2 regions of the Nocardioides albertanoniae genome follow, and region 2 is predicted to be linked to the other one. Evidence: riboswitches for the same ligand, from Rfam matches in the RefSeq annotation. Region 2 holds a riboswitch; the other holds the start of a gene.
The links. A riboswitch is a leader RNA that binds a small molecule or an ion and turns the genes downstream of it on or off. The one in region 2 is predicted to bind cobalamin.

Region 1 (4,665 bases), 2.0 Mb from region 2:
GCTTCGGCGAGCTCTGCTCCGATTCCGGCTCGGATTCGGCGGCGTCATCCGGAGATAACTCCGGCGACGGGCTTGAGGGCGCCCCCACAGCACTCCCAAGCTCCGTCGCCGGAGCGGTAACGACATTGTCGTCTATCCACGTGAACGCAACACCCTGCCCGGAGGTCACGGCTATTTCGGTAACATTTCTGGAGGCGTAGCTCCAGGCCCCGGATTCGTCGGTGACCCACAGCGACCAGTAGGCGTCTGCGGGCGGCATCTGAGCGCATCCGGCCGCCTTCGGACGCTCGTCGACCCGGCACACGACACTGGGCATCGAGGTCACGAACGTGAGCCGATGCCCCGCTTTCTCGAACACGTCGGCACCGGTGTCGCCCTCCTCGGGCCGCACGCAGTCGACCTCCGGAGCCCCACCCAGCGCACGGGGCTCGACGACCACGGTGACGCCGTCGCACGCGTCGGCGGTCGACGCCGCGGCCGGCGGGAGGGCCGGAGAGAAGAAGAGTGCGGTGGCCCCGGCGAGAACCGCCAGGGCCACCAGCGAACGCACGCTCAGCACGAGCTCTTCTCGGTCGCGCCCTTGGGCAGCTGCTCGAGGGAGGGCAGCGCCTGCGCAGCCGCGAGACGATACATCCCCTCGGACTCCTTGGTCAGACCCTTCTCGTTGCCGTCGGTCAGCGCCGCGTCGTCGAACGCGACCGCGCCGGCGTCGTCACCGCAGGTCACGACGTGCTCGGCGACCCACGTGGCCGCCTTCTCGGCGGCCGCGTCCTCGTCGGCCTCGGCCAACGCCCAGCCGGCCAGGCCGGTGGAGTTGGAGTTGGGCACGTTTCCCGTGGCCGAGCTGAACGAGCCGTCCTTGGCCTGGGTCGACGTCAGCCAACGTACGCCGGCGGCGGCTGCCTTCTCGGCCTCGGTGGAGTCGACCTCCTGGAGGGCGAGCACGGCGAACGCGGTGGCGTCGACGTCGGGCACCGCCTTCGGGTCGGCGTCGCAGCCCTGGTCGGCCGCGGCGGGGTCGGGTGCGAACGTGATCCGGAACCAGCCGTCGGAGCACTGCTGCTCACCCAGGAAGTCGGCGGCGGCCTTCGCCTTGGCCGACTCGGCCTCGCCCAGCGCCATCACGGCGTAGGACTGCCCGATGGTGTTGGCGTAGTCGGCCGCCTTCTTGTTCTTCGGGTCGAGCTCGTCGGCGATGCGACCCGTCTCGGAGACGGCCTGTTCGAGCTGTTCGAGCAGCCCGGAGTCGGCCACGTCGGCCTCCTGCTGGAGCACCAGCGCCTTCGCGGTCGACCCGGCCGAGGTGACGGTGCCGAAACCGGGGCTGGTGTAGGCCTTCTGGTTCTTGGTGACCGCCTTGGCGATCGTCTCGACGTCGGCGTCGTGGCCGTCGACCTGAGCCAGCGCGATCCCGATGTCGGCGCTGAGACCGAAGTCGTCGGTACCGTACTGCGCGTTGCGGGCCACGCCGTCGGGCGCCTGCGCGACGAGCCAGTCGGCCACGCTCGCGGCCGTCTTGGTGTCGTACGCCTTCTCGTCTGCGCCGTCGGCACCGTCTGCGTCCTCGCCGCCGCAGGCGGCCAGCGACAGCGCGCTCAGCGCGACGAGAGCGGCGATGCCGCCCCTGATGGTCTTGTTCATGGTTCCTTCCCGCTGTAAGGGCGGGAGGCGCGGGGCCGACCCGCTGCGTTCCACGACAGCGACTGGTCAGACACGGCCGCGGCAGGTGCTCCGGCTCGCTCGGGCGGTCTCGATCGAGACGATCTCGATGGCCCGGGCCTACGGTTGCGGGTCAGCGCCGGGATTCGACCGGCTTCCCCCACCACGGCGTGTGTGGATGGTGCTCTGAGTTATCGGACCAATCCTACGGCGGCCAGGCGGACGTACGTCACTTCCTGACGTTGCGACGGTCGCCGACCGCGATCGCCGAGGTGCCCTCGTCCTTGAGCTCGAAGAGGTCGATCGCCTTGATGAGCTTGGTCCACGTGGAGTAGCCGTAGTTGCGGGGGTCCTCGGAGGACTGGTTGCGGATGCGGGAGACGACGGTGCCGACCAGTGCCCAGCCGTCGTCGTCGGCGGCAGCGTCGATGGAGTTGCGCAGCAGCTGGATCAGGCGTGCGTTGCCCTTGAGCGCCTGCCCGGTGGTCGCCGAGGACCGCTTGCGCGTGCGGCCCTCGCCGTTGGCGGCCTCGGTCTCCTCGTCGGCGTCGCCGCCGAGCTTCTCCACCACGGTGAACCGGGTGCAGGCGCTCTTGAACGGCGCCGGCGTCTTCTCCCGGCCGTAGCCGTAGACGGCCTGCCCCTTCTCCCGCAGGTAGTGCACCAGCGGCGTGAAGTCGGAGTCGGAGGAAACCAGCGCGAACGCATCCGGAGTGGCCGCGTGCAGCAGCTCGACCGCGTCGATGGCGAGCGCCATGTCGGAGGCGTTCTTGTGCGCAGTCAGGTCGAACTGCTGCATCGGCCGGATCGCGGCGTCGTGCAGCTCCCCGATCCACCCCTTGAGCTCGGGCTTGGTCCAGTTGCCGTACGCCCTCCGGATCGTCACCTCACCGTATTCGGCCAGGTCGTTGAGGATCGCGTCGATCTTGGCCGCGGGCGCGTTGTCGGCGTCGATGAGCAGGGCGATACGGAAGGGCTCGGTCACGGCGGACAGTCTGCCAGTGCCACACACCGTCGAGTCGGCTCATCCTGACCAAAACCATCGCCGAGTCGGCGCGTTAGAACGCGCCGACTCGGCGGGTTGGGTTGTCAGGACGAGCCGACTCGGCGTACGTCAGGCGAGCTTCTCCAGGATCAGCTCGCGCACGCGCTTGGCGTCGGCCTTGCCACCGGTCGCCTTCATGACCGCGCCGATGAGCGCACCGGCCGCGGCCTGGTTGCCGCCACGGATCTTGTCGGCGACCGCGGGCTGGGCGGCGATGGCGTCGTCGACCGCCGCACCGAGCTCGCCGTCGTCGGAGACGACGGCGAGACCACGGGCGTCGATGATCTCGGCGACGGTGCCCTCACCGGCGACGAGGCCCTCGAAGACCTGGCGCGCCAGCTTGTCGGTCAGCGTCTTGGCGTCGACCAGCTTCTGCACCTCGGCGACCTGAGCAGGCGTGACACCGAGCTCGGCGAGCTCGACACCGCGGTCGTTGGCCGATCGAGAGAGCTCGGCCATCCACCACTTGCGCGCGGCCTGCGCCGAGGCTCCGGCTGCGACCGTCTCCTCGATCAGCACCATCGCGCCGGCGGCCCACACGTCGCGCATCTCCAGGTCGGAGTAGCCCCAGGCGGCCTGCAGCCGAGCCCGCTTGACGGCGGGCGGCTCGGGCAGCGTGCCGCGGAGCTCCTCGACCCACTCGCGCGAGGGAGCGACCGGCACCAGGTCGGGCTCGGGGAAGTAGCGGTAGTCGTCGGCGTCCGACTTCGGCCGGCCGGCCGAGGTGGTGCCGGTGTCCTCGTGGAAGTGGCGGGTCTCCTGGAAGATCGCCTCCCCCGCGTCGAGGATCCCGGCGTGGCGCGACATCTCGAAGCGCATCGCCCGCTCGACCGAGCGCAGCGAGTTGACGTTCTTCGTCTCGGTGCGGGTGCCGAGATCGTCGGAGCCCTTGGGAGACAGCGACAGGTTGACGTCGCAGCGCATCGAACCCTGGTCCATGCGTACGTCGGAGACACCCAGACCCAGCAGGATCTCGCGCAGCGCGGCGACGTACGCCCTGGCCACGAGCGGTGCCTTGGCACCGGCGCCGGTGATCGGGCGGGTCACGATCTCGATCAGCGGGATGCCGGCGCGGTTGTAGTCGACCAGCGAGTAGTCGGCCCCGTGGATGCGACCGGTGGCGCCACCGATGTGGGTGGTCTTGCCGGTGTCCTCCTCCATGTGGGCGCGCTCGATGTCGACCCGGAAGGTCTCCCCCTCCACCTCGACGTCGAGGTAGCCGTCGTAGACGATCGGCTCGTCGTACTGGCTGGTCTGGAAGTTCTTCGGCATGTCCGGGTAGAAGTAGTTCTTCCGGGCGAACCGGCACCACTCCGCGATCGAGCCGTTGAGCGCGAGGCCGATCCGGATCGCGCTCTCCACCGCCTTGGCGTTCACGACCGGCATCGCGCCGGGCAGGCCGAGGCAGGTCGGGCAGACCTGGGTGTTGGGCTCGCCGCCGAACGTCGCCGGGCAGCCGCAGAACATCTTGGTGTTGGTGTTGAGCTCGACGTGCACCTCGAGCCCGAAGGCCGGGTCGTAGCGCTCCAGCACCTCGTCGAAGTCGACGAGGTCCGCGGCATCGGTCGCGGCGGTCATCGGGCCACCTCCAGCTTGTCGATCGAGAGCACCGAGCCGACGGCCGCCTCCAGGGCGGCACCGACGCGGTAGAGACGGGCGTCTTCGAGGACGGGCGCCAGCAGCTGCACGCCGACGGGCAGGCCGTCGTCGTCGGAGACACCGGCCGGGACGGAGATGCCCGGCGTGCCGGCCAGGTTGGCGGGGATCGTGGCCAGGTCCTGCATGTACATCGCCAGCGGGTCGTCGAGCTTCGCGCCCAGCGGGAACGCCGTCGACGGCGAGGTCGGGCTGACCAGCACGTCGACCTGCTCGAAGGCCTTCTTGAAGTCTTCGATGATCAGGGTGCGGATCTTCTGCGCCTGGCCGTAGTAGGCGTCGTAGTAGCCGCTGCTCAGCGCGTA
Region 2 (4,665 bases):
GTCCGGATCCGTACGCGTCGCTCAGCTGTGCCACGACTTCGGGCTCACCTGGGGCTCCCACTCCAACAACCACTTCGACGTCTCGCTGGCCATGTTCACCCAGGTCGGCGCCGCCGCGCCGGGGGAGATCACCGCCCTCGACACCCACTGGATCTGGCAGGACGGCCAGGGCCTGACCGAGGCCCCTCTGCAGATCCGCGACGGCGCCATCGAGGTGCCGACCACGCCAGGCCTGGGCGTACGCCTCGACCGCGACCGCCTCGCCGCCGCCCACGAGCTCTACCTCGAGCACGGCCTCGGCACCCGCGACGACGGCGTCGCGATGCAGTATCTGGTGCCTGGATGGACCTTCGACCCCAAACGCCCCTGCCTGGTCCGTTGACCGCGCCCCCGATCCGGTGAGCGCCGAGGTCGCCTGGCTCCTGCTCGCCGGCGTCGGGGCCGGGCTGACCGGCTCGGTCGCGGGCCTGGCCTCACTGGTGAGCTATCCGTCATTGCTCGCCGCGGGCCTGCCGCCGGTGATCGCGAACGTGACCAACACGGTGGCGATGTTCGGCGTCACCGGCGGTGCCGTCGCGGGCTCGCACCGCGAGCTGCGCGGCCAGGGCAGAAGGATCGGCTGGCTGGCGCTGGCCTCGTTCCTCGGCGGTGCGGTGGGCGCTGCCCTGCTTCTCACCACCCCGGCCGAGGCTTTCGAGGCGGTGGTGCCCTGGCTCGTCGGCTCCGGCTCGGTGCTCCTGCTGCTTCGCGACCGGATCCGGACCTGGGCCGCTTCGCGGGCGGCCGAGCGGCCGCGACCGGGGGCGCTGGGCGGCGATGGGCGGCGTACGTCGGTCCGGGCGTTCGGCTGGGGAGCGATCGTGTTCGTGCTCGGCATCTATGGCGGGTATTTCGGCGCCGGCGTCGGCATCATCGCGCTCGCCGCTCTCGCGCTCGAGCGCGCCGAGGCGATCGCGATCACCAACGCGGTCAAGAACATCGCGACCGGTGTCGCCAACGGCACTGCGGCCATCGCCTATCTCTTCTTCGCCCCGGTCGACTGGCCTGCGGCGCTCGCCCTCGGATCCGGCGCCGTGCTCGGCGGTTTCCTCGGCCCCGCCATCGTGCGTGTCGCCCCCGAGCGCCCGCTGCGCTGGCTGGTCGGCCTGGCCGGCCTCGGCCTCGCCGTGCACCTGGCCACCACCTAGACCCGCCGAGTCGGCTCGTTATGACGAGCCGACTCGGCGGGGGATCTGGTGAGAACGAGCCGACTCGGCACCGATAGGCTCCGGCGCGGTCACAGCAACAGCAACGACCACAGCAGCAACGGCAACAGGTCACAGGCGGCAGGAGCACGGGCGAACGATGTCGGGCAACATCTCGGTGCGCACCCGGGTGCGTACGCTGGTCGACGACGAGCGATTCCAGAAGATCATCATCGGGGTGATCATCCTCAACGCCGTGGTGCTCGGCGTGGAGACGATGGTGCCGGAGCATCTGGCCCACGAGCTGGCCCTCTTCGACAGCCTGCTGCTGGCGGTCTTCGTCGTCGAGCTGCTGCTGCGCCTGGTGGCGTACGGCCCGAGGTTCTTCCTCGACCCGTGGAACGTCTTCGACACCGTGATCGTCGCGATCGCGCTGGTGCCGGCGACGGGGCCGCTCTCGGTGCTGCGCGCGCTGCGCATCCTGCGGGTGCTGCGGCTGGTCAACTCGGTGCCGTCGATGCGCCGCGTGGTCGACGGGCTGATCAACGCGATGCCGGGCATGGGCGCGGTCGCGGGGCTGCTGGTGCTGATGATGTATGTCGCGGTGGTCATCTCGACCAACCTCTACGGCGAGATCGCGCCGGAATACTTCGGCGACCTCGGCACCAGTGCGTTCACGCTCTTCCAGACGATGACCGGCGAGGCCTGGCCCGACATCGCCCGCACGGTCATGGCCGAGGACCCGACGGCGTGGGTCTTCTTCGTCGTCTTCATCCTGGTGATGACCTTCGCCGTGCTCAACCTCTTCCTCGCCGTGGTCGTCTCCGGCATGGAGAGCGTGGAGAGCCTCGCCGAGCACGAGGAGGAGTCCGATGCGGAGATGATGACGCTGCTCACCTCGATGCGCGACGACCTCACCGCCGTACGCGAGGAGCTGGCCGCGGTCCGGGCCGAGCGGTCGCAGGCTCCCGAGGCCGGGTAGTCTCGCCCCTGCCAGTCGTGCTCCATCGGTGATGGGGTCAGGGAACCCGGTGAGAGTCCGGGACTGACGCGCAGCGGTGAGGATGACGGGCGGGGCACGCGCTTCTGCTGAGACCTCAGCGGCAAGGGCAGCCACTGGAGCCTGGCTCCGGGAAGGCGCTCCGCACCGATCGATTCCGAGTCCGAAGACCTGCTGGCTCTGGTGACATCCGTCGCCAGGTCACCACGTGCCCCGCGCTGCAACACGAAAATCGGGCACATGACACGGAGCAGGTGCCCCTGATGTCGCGAGTCCGAACCGACCGTTGCCCGGGAGTCGGCCGCCCCTGGCCCGCCGACGACGGCCTGCTGGTGCGGCTGCGTCTGATCGGCGGCGCGGTCTCCACGGCGTCGCTGCGCGCTCTGGTCGAGGTGGCTGAGACCTACGGCGACGGGCAGGTGCATCTCACCGGCCGCGCCAACCTGCAGGTGCGCGGGCTGCCGTCGGCCGACGGTGCGCTGCCCGGCGAGGTGCTGACCGCGCTGGAGGCGACCGGTCTGGTGCCGGCGCAGAGCCACGAGCTCGTACGCAACGTGATGGTCTCCCCGCAGACGGGGTTGTCCGGGGGCCGGGCCGACCTGCGCGGTGTGGCCGCCACCCTCGACCGGCTGCTGTGTGCCTCGCCGCGGTTGGCGGCGCTGCCGGGCCGGTTCCTGTTCGTGCTCGACGACGGTCGCGGCGACCTGGTCTCGCGCGAGTGCGACCTGGGCGTGGTGGCGCTCTCGGCCACCGAGGGGCAGCTGCGGGTCGGTGACTCGTGGGGGCCGGTCGTGCCGCTGGTCGAGGCCGCCTCGCGGATCGCCGCGCTCGCCTCCGACTTCCTGGACGTACGCGGCGAGGGCCCGTCCGCGCCCTGGCACGTCTCCGAGCTCGAACCCGAGCTCGACTCCGCCCTGATCGAGCCGTTCGTGGCCGACCCGCGGGTGCCCGCACCGGCCGCCGAGCTCGACTTCGGCGAGGTGCCCGGGGGAGAGCATGTCGCCGCGCCCGATGGCACCCTCGACCGGGCCGCGATCGAGGCGCTGGCCGAGAGGTCGCCGGAGGTCGTGGTGACACCGTGGCGCGGCGTACTCGTGCCGGCGCCGAAGGCACGGCCGACCCGGCGCTACGACTACATCGACCAGGGGCCGGCGATCTACGTCGACTCCTTCGCGACCATCCGGCGCGAGGCCGACCTCTCCGCGGTGCCGGCCGACGCCGAGCGGCTCGCGGTGCGGATGATCCACGGCAGCGGGCAGGTCGATCTGGCCGCTGACCTGGTCATCCACCCCGATCTCGTGAAGGCCGCCCGGGGTGCGCTGGAGGCCGGTGCGCCGATCCTGTGCGACGCGACCATGGTCGCCACCGGGGTCACCCGCAGCCGGCTGCCGCGCGACAACGAGGTGCTCTGCATGCTCGGCGACGACCGGGTGCCGGCGCTGGCCCGCGAGTGGGGCACCACCCGCACGGCCGCCGCGCTCTCCCTGTGGGAGCCCTATCTGGAGGGTGCCGTGGTCGCCATCGGCAACGCCCCGACGGCGCTGTTCCACCTCTTCGAGATGATCCTCGACGGCGGCCCGCGCCCGGCCGCCATCGTCGGTTGCCCGGTGGGCTTCATCGGTGCGGCGGAGTCGAAGGAGGCGCTCGCCTCCTTCGCCGACGACCACGGCATCGACATCCCCTTCGTCACCGTGCGCGGACGCCGCGGCGGCTCGGCGATGACCTCCTCCGCCCTCAACGCACTCGCCCAGGAGCAGGAATGACCAGCGCGACCCGTGGGAGCTTCACCGTCGTCGGCATCGGCCCCGGCGACCCCGAGCTGATCACCCTCAAGGCCGCCCGGCTGATCGGCGCCGCCCCGGTGGTGGCCTACCACGCCGGCGTGAGCAAGCAGTCGCACGCCCGCCGCATCGCCTCCGAGCTGATCCCCGCCGACGCGATCGAGGAGGAGCTGCGCTACCCGGTCACCACCGGCACCACCTCCCACCCCGGCGGCTATGTCGGCGCGATGGCCGAGTTCTACGAGTCGTGCGCCGTGCGGCTCTCCGCCCATCTCGACGCCGGCCGCGACGTCGTGCTGCTCGCCGAGGGCGACCCGCTCTTCTACGGCTCCTCGATGTATCTCCACGACCGCTTCAAGGAGATCTACTCGACGTCGGTGGTGCCCGGTGTGCCCGCCTTCGCAGCCGCGACCGCCGCGGTGTCCACGCCTCTGGTGCGCCAGACCGACGTGCTCACCGTGCTCCCAGGCACCCTGCCCGAGCCCGAGCTCGCCCGCCGCCTGGCCGACACCGAGGCCGCGATCATCATGAAGCTCGGCCGCACCTTCCCGGCCGTACGCTCCGCGTTGGCTGCTGCTGGGCGGCTCGACGGCGCCTGGTACGTCGAGCGCGCCTCGCAGCCCGAGGAGCGCTGGCTCCCGGTGGCTGATGTGGATCCGGACTCGGTGCCCTACTTCTCGCTCATCGTCCTTCCCGGCGA

Region 1: linked by a shared signal. The riboswitch ahead of FB381_RS17115 (prenyltransferase/squalene oxidase repeat-containing protein) and the one ahead of FB381_RS24230 (nitrite reductase) in region 2 are both predicted to bind cobalamin.

The regions. Positions count from the first base shown of each region.
Region 1 covers NZ_VFOV01000001.1:3,570,555-3,575,219, forward strand. Annotated here, with positions in the region: gene FB381_RS17110 (hypothetical protein) at 1-559, opposite strand, end outside; gene FB381_RS17115 (prenyltransferase/squalene oxidase repeat-containing protein) at 553-1,641, opposite strand; cobalamin riboswitch at 1,705-1,841, opposite strand; gene FB381_RS17120 (NYN domain-containing protein) at 1,889-2,644, opposite strand; gene gatB (Asp-tRNA(Asn)/Glu-tRNA(Gln) amidotransferase subunit GatB) at 2,774-4,282, opposite strand; gene gatA (Asp-tRNA(Asn)/Glu-tRNA(Gln) amidotransferase subunit GatA) at 4,279-4,665, opposite strand, start outside.
Region 2 covers NZ_VFOV01000001.1:1,539,651-1,544,315, forward strand. Annotated here, with positions in the region: gene FB381_RS07345 (enolase C-terminal domain-like protein) at 1-382, shown strand, start outside; gene FB381_RS07350 (sulfite exporter TauE/SafE family protein) at 399-1,187, shown strand; gene FB381_RS07355 (ion transporter) at 1,345-2,166, shown strand; cobalamin riboswitch at 2,162-2,377, shown strand; partial or broken gene FB381_RS24230 (nitrite reductase) at 2,448-2,645, shown strand; gene FB381_RS24080 (precorrin-8X methylmutase) at 3,339-3,947, shown strand; gene cobJ (precorrin-3B C(17)-methyltransferase) at 3,944-4,665, shown strand, end outside.